3 regions of the Streptomyces sp. KLMMK genome follow, and region 1 is predicted to be linked to each of the others. Evidence: riboswitches for the same ligand, from Rfam matches in the RefSeq annotation. Region 1 holds a riboswitch; each other region holds the start of a gene.
What was found. Region 1 has a riboswitch for cyclic di-AMP ahead of V7793_RS15090 (M23 family metallopeptidase). Riboswitches for the same ligand answer to the same signal wherever they lie in the genome.
Positions count from the first base shown of each region.

Region 2: linked by a shared signal. The riboswitch ahead of V7793_RS10155 (transglycosylase family protein) and the one ahead of V7793_RS15090 (M23 family metallopeptidase) in region 1 are both predicted to bind cyclic di-AMP.
Region 3: linked by a shared signal. The riboswitch ahead of V7793_RS25205 (M23 family metallopeptidase) and the one ahead of V7793_RS15090 (M23 family metallopeptidase) in region 1 are both predicted to bind cyclic di-AMP.

Region 1 is NZ_JBAMDC010000080.1:5,977-10,100, reverse strand. Features, by position in the region: gene V7793_RS15100 (hypothetical protein) at 1-38, shown strand, start outside; gene V7793_RS15095 (aldo/keto reductase) at 107-1,051, opposite strand; gene V7793_RS15090 (M23 family metallopeptidase) at 1,113-2,153, opposite strand; cyclic di-AMP (ydaO/yuaA leader) riboswitch at 2,475-2,605, opposite strand; gene V7793_RS15085 (PP2C family protein-serine/threonine phosphatase) at 2,681-3,958, opposite strand.
Region 2 is NZ_JBAMDC010000038.1:19,842-23,965, reverse strand. Features, by position in the region: gene V7793_RS10165 (FtsB family cell division protein) at 1-343, opposite strand, end outside; gene eno (phosphopyruvate hydratase) at 491-1,771, opposite strand; gene V7793_RS10155 (transglycosylase family protein) at 2,028-2,777, opposite strand; cyclic di-AMP (ydaO/yuaA leader) riboswitch at 2,781-2,961, opposite strand; gene V7793_RS10150 (transglycosylase family protein) at 3,222-4,124, opposite strand, start outside.
Region 3 is NZ_JBAMDC010000220.1:143-4,266, reverse strand. Features, by position in the region: gene V7793_RS25215 (M16 family metallopeptidase) at 1-585, shown strand, start outside; gene V7793_RS25210 (M16 family metallopeptidase) at 621-1,988, shown strand; cyclic di-AMP (ydaO/yuaA leader) riboswitch at 2,204-2,359, shown strand; gene V7793_RS25205 (M23 family metallopeptidase) at 2,373-3,182, shown strand; gene V7793_RS25200 (GntR family transcriptional regulator) at 3,453-4,118, shown strand.

The DNA of each region.
Region 1 (4,124 bases):
TGGCGCTCGCCTCTTGGGTGGCTGAGAGCCGGGCTTGAGCAGTGGGTAGAGATTGACGGCAGGGCTTCGGGCGGGGTTTTCCGCTCGAAGCCCCGCCACGGCCCGCTTACGCCGACGCCTCCGTCAGGAGGGTCAGGTCCGCCTCCGTCAGCTTGACGTCCGCCATCGCCAGCAGCGGCGCCAGCTGCTGCACCGTGCGCGCGCTCGCCAGCGGGGTCGCCACCGTGTGCTGGGCCGCGAGCCAGGCCAGGGCGACCGTGGCGAGCTCGACGCCGTGGGCCGCGGCCACCTCGTCCAGGGCCGCCAGGACGCGGCGGCCGCGGTCCGTTCGCAGGTACTCCGCGGCGCCCTCCGCCCGGGCGCTGTCCACCGTCGTGCCCGGGCGGTACTTGCCCGTGAGGAAACCCTTGGCCAGGGCGAAGTACGGGACGGCCGCCAGGCCGTGCTTCTCCGCCACCGCCGCCAGGTCGCCCTCGTAGGTGTCGCGCGAGACCAGGTTGTAGTGGGGCTGGATCGCCACGTACTTCGCCAGGCCCGCAGCCTCCGAGAACTCCAGCGACTCCTGCAGGCGCTCCGGGGTGATGTTCGAGGCCGCGATCTCGCGGACCTTGCCCTCCTTCACCAGCGCGTCGAGAGCAGTGATGAACTCCTCCACCGGCACCGACGGGTCGTCGTAGTGCGTGTAGTAGAGGTCGATGTAGTCGGTGCGCAGGCGGCGGAGGGATTCCTCCACACCCGCCTTGATCACCGCTGCGCGCAGGCCCCGCGGCTCCGGGACGCCCGCGCCGACCTTCGTGGCGAGGACGATGTCGGCACGGTTGCCGCGCGAGGCGAACCAATTGCCGATGACGGTCTCCGACTCGCCGCCCTCGTTGCCCGGAACCCAGGCCGAGTAGACGTCCGCGGTGTCGATGAAATTGCCGCCCGCCGCCGCGTACGCGTCGAGGACCGCAAAGGATTCCGCTTCGTCCGCTGTCCACCCGAAGACATTGCCGCCGAGCGCCAACGGGTGGACGGAGAGATTGCCGATCTTCTTGTGAATGTCAGCCATGTACTCCTGCAGCGTCCTTGCGGGGGCCGGTATTCCGCTACGGCCTGCGCTACGGCCTCCGCTACGGATGCAGGCCCCTGCTCCTCAGCCACCCCAGCGGGTCGATCGGCGCGCCCCCGCCCGGCCGGACCTCCAGGTGCAGGTGCGGGCCCGTGACGTTGCCCGTCGCACCGACACGGCCTATGACCTGGCCCGGCGCGACCTTCCCCGAGGTGACGACCATCGACGACAGGTGGCAGAACCACAGCTCCGTACCGTCGTCGAGCCTCAGGACGATGCGGTAGCCGTACGCCCCGGCCCAGCCGGCCTGAACGATCCTGCCGCCGCCGACCGCCCTCACCGGCGTGCCGGTCGGGGCCGCGAAGTCCTCCCCCGTGTGATTCGCGGACCACATGTTCCCCGCCTGACCGAAGCCGGCCGTCAGGGTGTACGAGGCCAGGGGGAGCTTGAAGCCGCCGGAGGCGGAGTGGCGGGCCGCCGGGGCGGGAGCCGGAGCCGGAGCCGGAGCCTGGGCGGATCGCTGCTTCTTCGGCGCCTGCTGCCTCGGTGCTTGCTGCTTCGGTGCGTGCTGCTTCGCCGTCTGCTGCCTCGACGCCTGCTGCTGCTCCGGAGCCGCCGCCCGCGCCGCCCGCGCCTCCGGCGCCTCGGGCGTCTCAGGCGTATCGACCCGCTCCTTCGCCGCCTCCGCGGACCGCGCCGCCGCCTCCGCCGCCTTCCGCTCCGCCGCCTTCTTCTGCGTCTCCGCGGCCTGCTTCACCTGGGCCGCCTGCGCCTCGGCCTCGGCCACGCCCTGCTGGTGGTCGGCCTGCTCCAGGATTCTCGCCCGGAGCACCTCACCCGCCGCCGCCGCGCTCTCGGCCATCTCCACCGCGGCCGATGCGCTTTCCTCGCCGGCGAATTCGGCGGCGGCGGAATCGACCGAGCCCGCCGCGCTCCCCGCGAAGAACGAGCCCACTCCCGGCAGCTGGGCCAGGTCGGGCATGGATATGGACGTCGCCGGGCGCTCCTGGGCGTGCGCCATGCCGCCCGCGCCGACCGCCGCGATGACGCCCGCGCCGAGGACCGCACCGCTGCGGGCCATCGTGCCGCCGCGCTGCTTCACGACGCGGTGGCGGCCGCGGCCCGTGCCGAAGGCGTTGTAGACGGAGGGGCGGTGGGAAGCGGGGGCGTACGGCGACCCGGGGTCGTAAGCGCTGTCCGACTCGTACCGCAGCTCCGGCCGGGGCTCGGGCTCCGGCTCGTACGGAGGTACGTACGCCGGGACCAGCGGCGGATCGTATGCAGCGGGCTCGTACGCGGCGGGCTCATACGGGGCAGGCCTATACGGCGCGACAGGCTCGTACCCGACAGGCTCATACGGCGCGACAGGCTCATACCCGACAGGCTCGTACGCGGCAGGCTCGTTGGATGCCACGAAGGCACTCCTTTCCTTCCTTCTCGCCTACCGGGTTAGCTGACGGGTTCGGAGCAGGAAGGTCTCCTACGGGCCGCGCGCGGCCCGATTCACCCCAGGGTGGTGGTTCCCCGGTTCCCAGAACTTGCCGGTGTATCAGGTGGTGCTGTGCCCGCGGGATTCGGCGAAGGCGCACGGCGCAGCGCCTCTTGCGGCGTTGCGACAACCGCGCTCCGTTATCGAACGTTAATAGACATGCCGGGTGGATTCCAAGCCGAACGCCCGAATCCACCGATGCCCTCGGGCACGTCTTCACAGGATGTGCGCCCACGGAGCCTGTCGATACTTTCTACGAAATGCTGTTCGATCCGCTCGCCGCGCCGGATCGCCAACAGGGCCATGTCGTCGGCAGCCTGACCCTCCGAATGGCGCGCGACGTCCGCGATCAGGGCGTCCAGCAGCGCCTCCGGGTTCTTGAACCGACAGCCCGTCAGCCCGGCCCGCGGGTCGTAGAACGTACCGCCGGCATCCCTCGCCTCGGTCACCCCGTCCGTCATCAGCAGCAGCATCGATCCCGCGGGAAACTCCCGCTCCTCCGCCCGGTCCGGCCACACCCCCAGCTCGCCCAGGCCGAGGGGCAGCGCGGGGACGGCGGGGTCGGCCGCGCCGATGCGGCCGTCCGCGTGCAGCAGGAGCGGTGAGGGGTGGCCGCGGTTCAGCAGCCGGAAGACGGGCTCCCCCGGCGGCAGCTCCGCCAGTACGGCCGTGGTGAAGCCCTCGGTCCGGTCCACGGAGTCGGCCCGCAGGTTCGCCCGCCGTGCGCCCTCCCGCTGGAGCGCGTGCTCCAGCCGCCCCGCGAGCCCCTCCAGCGTGGGCTCCTGCTCGGCCGCCTCCCGGAAGGCGCCGATCACCACGGCTACCGCCTCGACCGCGTCCAGGCCCTTGCCGCGGACGTCGCCGACGATGACGCGTACGCCGTACGGGGTGTCCTGGACCGCGTACAGATCGCCGCCGATCCGGGCGTCCGCCTGGGCGGCGACGTAGCGCGCGGCCACGCGGAGGCCGCCGATCCGGGACGGGGGCGCGGGCAGGACGGCGCGCTGGGCCGCCTCCGCGATGCCCCGGGCGGAGGCGAGCTGCTGATCGCTGCGACGGGCGATGCGGTTGATGCCGAGCGCGACCAGGGAGACGGCGCCGATGGTCGCGATCTCGGCCAGCGCCTCGCCGGTGTCGGACGGCCGGTGGTAGACCACGAGGCCGACCGCGACCGCCACGGCGGCCAGGGCGGCCGTGACCGTGGCACGGAGGGTGTGCAGCGGCGCCGCGACGAGGGGCGCGGCGGAGAGGAAGGGGGCGCACGTGTAGTGCGCGGGCGCCCCGAGGCCGAAGAGGACGGCGCCGACGATCAGAACGGCCGGGAGCCTGCGGACGGCCCGGCGGACGGCCCGGCGGACGCCCCGGCGCGCCGTACGGCGGAAGACAGGGCGGGCAGAACGGCTCTCTCGCTTGCCCACCGCACTCTCTCCTGACCGGCAGTCCCGCACGTCAACGACCTCCCACCCTTCCGGGCGGGAGGTCGTTGGGCGAACGGTGCTGGGCCAACCGGGGAGGGAGGCCCCTGGGAGAACGGCCCGGCGAGCAGTCCGGCAAGCACGCCCAGCGGGCAGTCGGCGAGTACGC
Region 2 (4,124 bases), on a different contig from region 1:
TCTCCCCGGGGTGCAGGTAGTGCAGGTGCTCGCGCGCCTGCTGCTCGACGTACGCCGGGTCCTCCAGCCGCGCCTTCTCGTCCTCCAGCCGCTTCACCTGCTCGCGGGCGCGCTCGGACTGGCGGCGCTGATCGGCGATGTCGGAGCGCTGGGTGACCCACTGGCGCATGGGATAGGCGAGGGCGACGACCAGCGAGCACACCACGAGCGCCAGCAGCGCCGCACGGCCGGTGAGCCGGCTGCGGCGCGGGCCCCGCGCGCGGTAGACGCGGGCCGTGGGGCCCTGGACGAGCACCGAGCCGAGTGCCCTGAGTCTGGTCGCGGTGGAGCGTTCCGCCGCCACTTCGCCTCCCCGAGGTCCTGGTCGCCCGCAGCCTCGCTACGAACGTACGTCCCCGGCCACGGTACGGGACCGTGGCCGGGGACGTGGTGAGGCTGCTCCCCTGAGGCCGTGTCAGGCCTGCGGGTGCCGGCCCGCGGTGTCCTCGTGTCAGCCCTTGAAGCGCGGGAAGGCGCTGCGGCCGGCGTAGACCGCGGCGTCGTCCAGGATCTCCTCGATGCGCAGGAGCTGGTTGTACTTGGCGACGCGCTCGGAGCGGGCCGGGGCACCGGTCTTGATCTGGCCGCAGTTGGTGGCGACGGCCAGGTCGGCGATGGTGACGTCCTCGGTCTCGCCGGAGCGGTGGGACATCATGCACTTGAAGCCGTTGCGCTGGGCCAGCTCGACGGCGTCCAGGGTCTCGGTCAGCGAGCCGATCTGGTTGACCTTGACCAGCAGGGCGTTGGCGGCGCCCTCCTCGATGCCGCGGCCGAGGCGCTCGGGGTTGGTGACGAACAGGTCGTCGCCGACGAGCTGGACCTTGTCGCCGAGCTTCTCGGTGATGGTCTTCCAGCCGTCCCAGTCGTCCTCGAACAGCGGGTCCTCGATGGAGACGAGCGGGTACGCCGCGACGAGCTCGGCGTAGTAGTCCGTCATCTCGGCGGCCGTGCGGTCCTGGCCCTCGAACTTGTAGACGCCGTCCTTGTAGAACTCGGAGGCGGCCACGTCGAGCGCGAGCGCGATGTCCTGGCCGGGGGTGTAGCCGGCCTGCTTGATGGCCTCGAGGATGAGGTCGAGGGCCTCGCGGTTGGAGCCGAGGTTCGGCGCGAAGCCGCCCTCGTCGCCCAGACCGGTGGACAGGCCCTTGGTCTTCAGGACCGACTTGAGGGTGTGGTAGACCTCGGTGCCCCAGCGCAGGGCCTCGGAGAAGGACTCCGCGCCGATCGGCGCGATCATGAACTCCTGGATGTCCACGTTGGAGTCGGCGTGCGACCCACCGTTGAGGATGTTCATCATCGGAACGGGCAGCAGGTGCGCGTTCGGGCCGCCCAGGTAGCGGAAGAGCGGCAGGTCGGACGCCTCGGAGGCGGCGTGCGCGACGGCCAGGGAGACGCCCAGGATGGCGTTGGCGCCGAGCGAGCCCTTGTTGTCGGTGGCGTCCAGGTCGAACATGGCCTGGTCGATCAGGCGCTGCTCGGTGGCGTCGTAGCCGACGAGCTCCGGGCCGATCTGCTCGATGACGGCGAGGACGGCCTTCTCGACGCCCTTGCCCAGGTAACGGTTCTTGTCACCGTCACGGAGCTCGATGGCCTCGAAGGCGCCGGTGGAGGCGCCGGACGGCACGGCGGCACGGCCCGTGGAGCCGTCGTCGAGGCCGACCTCGACCTCGACCGTGGGGTTGCCTCGCGAGTCGAGGATCTCGCGAGCTACGACGACGTCGATGGACGGCACGAGGGTCTCCTTCGTGTGTGTCTGTGGTTCTGCAGCACGAGCCTAACGGGCCCCGGAGGCTCGCCTCGCCGTTGGACCGCTTTCCCGGGCCGGAAAAGCCTAAAAAACAGCACAAAAGCCCAGAACACCGTATGTATGGCGGATCCGGAAACGGCTAAGCCCCGCTCCGGTGCGCGCTCGGGGCGGCGCATCGGAGCGGGGCGGTCCCGCCGGGAGCGGAGAAGGGCGGCCCACCGGAGCGGGCCGCCCTGCCGGATCAGCTGAGGTGCAGCTTCTGGCCGACGTAGATCACGTCCGCGTCCTGGACGATGTCCTTGTTGCGGTCGTACAGCTTCTGCCAGCCGCCCTTGACGTGCTGAGCCTCGGCGATCTTGGAGAGGGTGTCGCCCTCCTTGACCTCGTACTCGCCGTTGCCGACCTTGTAGGACTGCCCGCCCGGGGCGGTCCGCTTCGGGGCCGGGACCTCGTCGCGCTCGGTGGCCTGCGGCGCGGAGTGCTTCGGCGTGGTCTTCTTCGGCGCGGCCTGGCGCTCGCTGCGGTCCGCGTGGGACTTGCCCGAGACGGTGCCGCCGGTGCGGGAGGACTTGGTGGACTTGCTGACCGAGCCCGAACCGGACGGGTCGACGTTCGCCTTCGGGCCGCCGGCCGTCAGGCCGCCGGGACCGGCACAGCCCCAGGCGCCCGGGCCCTGCATGGCGAGCAGCTTCTCGGCCACGGCGATCTGGGCGCTCTTGGAGGCGTGGTCGGCGCGGTCGGCGTACTTCTGGCCGCCGGCGGCGTTCCAGGAGGACTGCGAGAACTGCAGACCGCCGTAGTAGCCGTTGCCGGTGTTGATGGACCAGTTGCCACCGGACTCGCACTGGGCGACCTTGTCCCACGTCGAGACGGAGGCGGCGTTGGCGGAGGTGGCGACCATCAGCGGGGCGGCGACAGCTGCACCGGTGACACCGGCGAGCGTGAAGATGCGGACGGCCTTGGACGGACGACGGTGCTTGCCCTTGGACATAAGTCGTTTCCTCACCGACGCCTACGAGGTGAGCTGTCGGGTTCGGGCTGTGAGTTCGCCCGGCTTCGTGTGCGAGCACACTCGGCTTCACCCCTAGCCGGTCCCGGACCCGCGGCTTTCGCCGAGGAGCCGTTTCCGGCGCCTACCTTGGTTCCCCCGCTCCTGCCTACGGCGCTTGCGCGACGACTCCCCCGATCGCCGGCAGGATTCGGCGTGGCGACCGTGGTGCCCGCGGTGGCGAGCGGACACGACGGTAAACACAGTCGCGGCAAGGGTTCAAACCCCTCTTTCCAGCCACAGTTGCCCCTGGCTACCCAGGGGAACATCGCGTTTCCGCAGGTGAGAGACGGTTTGCCAGTTTCGGGAAGACCGCATTCCGCCACCGGGCAAAGAGACCCATGTCTCACTTTCGACTGGAACGGACATTCGCCGCGAACTGCCGGTCTATTTACCGACCTCGAGCCTCTGACCAGGACGGATCAGGTCGGGATCGGTTCCGACCGCTTTCTCATTGCGCTGATACAGAGACTGCCAACCCCCCTTGACCGCATGCTGCTCGGCGATGGCTGACAGGTTGTCACCGGGGCGCACGGTGTAGTCGGTGGGCGTGGGGCTGCCGGTGCGGGCATCGCCACCGCCCCGCGACGTACGGCCCTCGTCCTCCGAACGCGACGGGTCGGCACGGTGCTTGCCCGTACCCGTGCCGCCCTCGCCGGGCAGCTGCCCCGCAGGCGAACCGGAATCGCCGGCAGCGGGTGTGGCGGAACCGTCCGGGATCCGGGTCGGGTCGTCCGTGGGGGACGTCGAGGGCTTGCGGTGCCGGCCTTCCTGCGGCTCACCGGACTTCCCGTCGCCCGGCGTGCCCGAGGCGTCGGGTGACGGCGCGTCGGACGACGGGCTGCCGGAGGGCCGGCCGGACGGCTGACCGGAGGACTGGCCCGGCGACGGCCGGCCGGTCGACGGCTGCCCCGAAGGCTGCGTGGAGGGGTCGGCCGAGGGGCTCGTCGAGGAACCCGGCGACGGCTTTCCGGACGGCGAGGGAGACGTGGACGCGTCAGAAGGCTTGTCGTGCTCGGAGGGCTCGGACGGCTCGGACGGCGTGGAGTGCGAAGTGGTGCGCTCCGGGGCGCGTGAAGGCGTCGAGTCGCTCGCGGGGGCGTGTGTGCCGCCCGGGTTGACCTCCGCCGGGGTCCCGCCCGAGGTGAGGCCCGCGCTCGCCGCGCAGCTCGACCAGGGGCTGGTGCCTCTGCTCTCGAGGATCTGCTCGGCGACGGTGATCTGCTGCGCACGGCTGGCGAGGTCGGGCCGGGGGGCGTACTCGCGGCCGCCGTGGCGCTCCCAGAGGTC
Region 3 (4,124 bases), on a different contig from region 1:
CCGGCCCGCGCCATGATGGCCGCCTACCGCCTCCCGCAGGACGGCTCCCGCGAGGCCGACGCCGCCGACCTGGCCGTCACCGTCCTCGGCGGCGGCGAGTCCTCCCGCCTGCACAACCGCCTGGTCCGCCACGACCGCTCCGCCGTCGCCGCCGGCTTCGGCCTGCTGCGGCTCGCCGGCGCCCCCTCGCTGGGCTGGCTGGACGTCAAGGCGTCCGGCGGCGCCGAGGTGGCCGGCATCGAGGCCGCCGTCGACGAGGAGCTCGCCCGCTTCGCCGCCGAGGGCCCGACGCCCGCGGAGATGGAGCGCGCCCAGGCCCAGCTGGAGCGCGAGTGGCTGGACCGGCTCTCCACCGTCAGCGGCCGCGCCGACGAACTGTGCCGCTTCGCGGTGCTGTTCGGCGACCCGCAGCTCGCCCTGACCGCCGTGCAGCGCGTCCTGGACATCACGCCGGAGGAGGTGCGGCAGGTCGCCCAGGCCCGCCTGCGCCCCGACAACCGCGCCGTGCTGGTGTACGAGCCCACCGAGCCGGCCGCCCCCGCCGCCGACGAGAACGCCGAAGCAGAAGAGGAGACGGCCAAGTGAGCGACGCCCTGGCCGCTGACACCGCCCAGCCTTCCATGGACTTCCACCCCCAGCCCCAGCCCGGGACCGCGGCCCCCTGGGCCTTCCCCGCCCCCGAGCGCGGCACGCTCCCCAACGGCCTGACGGTGCTGCGCTGCCACCGCCCGGGCCAGCAGGTCGTCGCCGTCGACATCAATGTGGTGGCCCCCCTGGCCGCGGAGCCGGAGGGCCTCGACGGCGTCGCCACCATCATGGCGCGCGCCCTGTCGGAGGGCACCGACAAGCACACCGCCGAGGAGTTCACCGCCGAGCTGGAGCGCTGCGGCGCCACCCTCGACGCCCACGCCGACCACCCCGGCGTGCGCCTGTCCCTGGAGGTCCCCGCCTCCCGGCTCGGCAAGGCCCTCGGCCTCGTGGCCGACGCGCTGCGCGCCCCCGCCTTCCCCGACCACGAGGTCGAGCGGCTGGTGGGCAACCGCCTGGACGAGATCCCGCACGAGCTGGCCAACCCCGCCCGCCGGGCCGCCATGGCGCTCTCCAAGGAGCTCTTCCCGGCCGGCTCGCGGATGTCCCGCCCGCGTCAGGGCACCGAGGAGACGGTCGCCCGCATCGACGCCGCCTCCGTGCGGGCCTTCTACGAGGCCCACGTGCGCCCCGCCACCACGACCGCCGTGGTCGTCGGCGACTTCACCGGCGTGGACCTCGACGAGGCCCTCGCCGACTCCCTCGGCGCCTGGACGGGTTCCCCGGCCGAGCCGTACCCGCTCAAGCCGGTCACCGCGGACGACACCGGCCGCGTCGTCATCGTGGACCGCCCCGGCGCGGTCCAGACGCAGCTCCTCATCGGCCGCATCGGCGCCGACCGGCACGGCCAGGTCTGGCCCGCCCAGAGCGTCGGCACGTACTGCCTGGGCGGCACCCTCACCTCCCGTCTGGACCGCGTCCTGCGCGAGGAGAAGGGCTACACCTACGGCGTGCGGTCCTTCGGCCAGGTGCTGCTGTCCACCCCGGAGGGCACCGGCGCGGCCATGCTCGCCATCAGCGGCTCGGTGGACACCGCCTCCACCGGCCCCGCGCTGGAGGACCTGTGGACCGTCCTGCGCACCCTCGCCGCCGGGGGCCTGACGGACGAGGAGCGCGACTCCGCCGTGCAGAACCTCGTCGGCGTCGCCCCGCTGAAGTACGAGACGGCGGCGGCCGTCGCGGGCACCCTCGCCGACCAGGTGGAGCAGCACCTGCCGGACGATTTCCAGGCGCACCTGTACGAGCGCCTCGCCGCGACGGGCACGGTGGAGGCCACCGCCGCCGTGGTGAGCGCCTTCCCGGTCGACCGCCTGGTGACGGTGCTGGTCGGTGACGCCGCGCAGATCGAGGAGCCCGTCCGGGCCCTCGGTATCGGGGAAGTGACCGTGATCACGGGCTGACGCCCCGGCGGGCCGGCCGCACCGGTCGGCCCGTCAACCGGCAGGCACGCGCACCCCTGAGGCACGCGTGCCTGCCAAATGTCCGGTTTAGTGGAGTGGTTGCACGTCTGTGTTGTGGCGTGGGCCACAAAATGGGGCTTCTGTTTGCCGATCGAAAGTGGCGGCGTCTAGCGTCAAAGCGTCTGTCCGTCAGATGTGCGTCGCATCCGCGGCCCGGGCAGACATCGCCGAGTCCCCGTACGGCGCGAGCCAGGGGAGCCGGGGACCCAAGTGTCCCTGGGGTGAATCGGGCCCCTTTCCGGAGGGATCCGTAGGAGACCTTCCTGCTCCGAACCCGTCAGCTAACCCGGTAGGCGAGAGGGAAGGAAAGGACCAGCCTCACCAATGGCGTTCACTCGTGCCACCGGGAAGCACCGCAAGCCGAGCCGCGCCGTTCGCGTCAGCGCGAACGCGGCGGGCATAGCCACCCTCGCCGCCACCGGTGTCGTCGCGGGCCTCGCCGCCCCGGCGATGGCCGCCTCTCCCGACGAGACTCACCGCCCCACCGAGGATACCGGCCTGACCCAGGCCGTCGTCATCGGCGAGGACACGGCCGGCCGCATCGGCGAGCAGGCCCAGGTCCAGACCAGCGCCGCGGCCGAGAACACCGCCGTCCACGAGGCCGAGACCGCCGCCAAGCAGCAGGCGGCCGACGTCAAGAAGGCCGCGGACGAGGCCAAGCGCAAGGCCGAGGCCGAGCGCAAGGAGCAGGAGCGCGTCGCTCGCGAGCAGGAGCGCAAGCGCCTCAACACCTTCGTCTCGCCGATCGCCGGCTCGTACGTCTCCACGTCCTACAAGGCCTCCAGCGGCCTGTGGTCCTCCGGCAGCCACACCGGCATCGACATGCACGCCGCGACCGGCACCTCGATCCAGGCCGTGGGCGCGGGCACCATCGTCGAGGCCGGCTGGGGCGGCGCCTACGGCAACAACGTCGTCATCAAGCACAACGACGGCACCTACACGCAGTACGGCCACCTCTCGTCCATCGACGTCAGCGTCGGCCAGTCGGTTACCGCCGGCCAGCAGATCGGCCTCTCCGGCGCCACGGGCAACGTCACCGGCCCGCACCTGCACTTCGAGGCCCGCACCGGCGCCACGTACGGCACCGACATCGACCCGGTCGCGTACCTCAGCGAGCACGGCGTCAACCTCTGACGCCCCTGCCCGCGCCCCCGCGCGGCACATTCGCCTGACGAAGGCCCCGGCCCACCGGCCGGGGTCTTCGTCGTATCCTCGTGTTGGCCAAAACATATCGATGACTTCACATGCGCCGTCGGAAATCGCGGACGGCTGCAATAGAGTCGCTGAACAGGCGTCAATCGGCCGCGTTTCGCGGGGGTTATGCGGAGGTTCACCCATGCGGGGCCGTACGTGAACGGTGATGGCACAGCAAATCAGAGCGGCCGTCGCATTTCCGCGCACGCCGTGTGCACGGCGATCCGTGACGACATTGTTTCGGGCACGTTTCCGCCCGGCAGCAGGCTCACCGAAGAAGTCCTCGCGCGCCGCTACGGCGTTTCGCGCGTGCCCGTGCGCGAGGCGCTGCGCACCCTGGCCTCGGAAGGGTTCGTGACCACCCGGCGGCACGCGGGCGCCTGCGTCGCGGAGCCGACCGAGCAGGAGGCCGCCGATCTGCTGGAGGTCCGCGCCCTGCTGGAGCCGCTGGGCGCCGCGCGCGCCGCACAGCGCCGTACGGAGGCGCACCTGAAGGTGCTGCGCGGTCTGGTCCGGCTCGGCCAGGAGCGGGCCCGTGGCGGGCGTACGGGCGAGCTGCGGCCGCTGGGGGACTGGTTCGACGAGACCCTCGCCCAGGCGTCCGGCAGCCCGAGCCTCGCGGGCCTGCTCACCCAGCTCCGGCTCAAGATCGCCTGGGTGTACGCGGCGGAGCCGCCCGCGCGCCCCGTCGACACCTGGGAGGTGCTCGGCGCCCTCGTGGACGCCGTCGCCCGCGGCGACGCGGAGCGGGCCCGGGCCATCGCGGCGGCCCGTGCGGACCGGTCGCCGGGGGAATTCCGGCTGCGCCGCACCGTGCCGGCGGCCCGCGTGCGGAATGCGGGTCCGGCCGTGCGAACGGTGATCTCCGGCTCCTGATCCCCG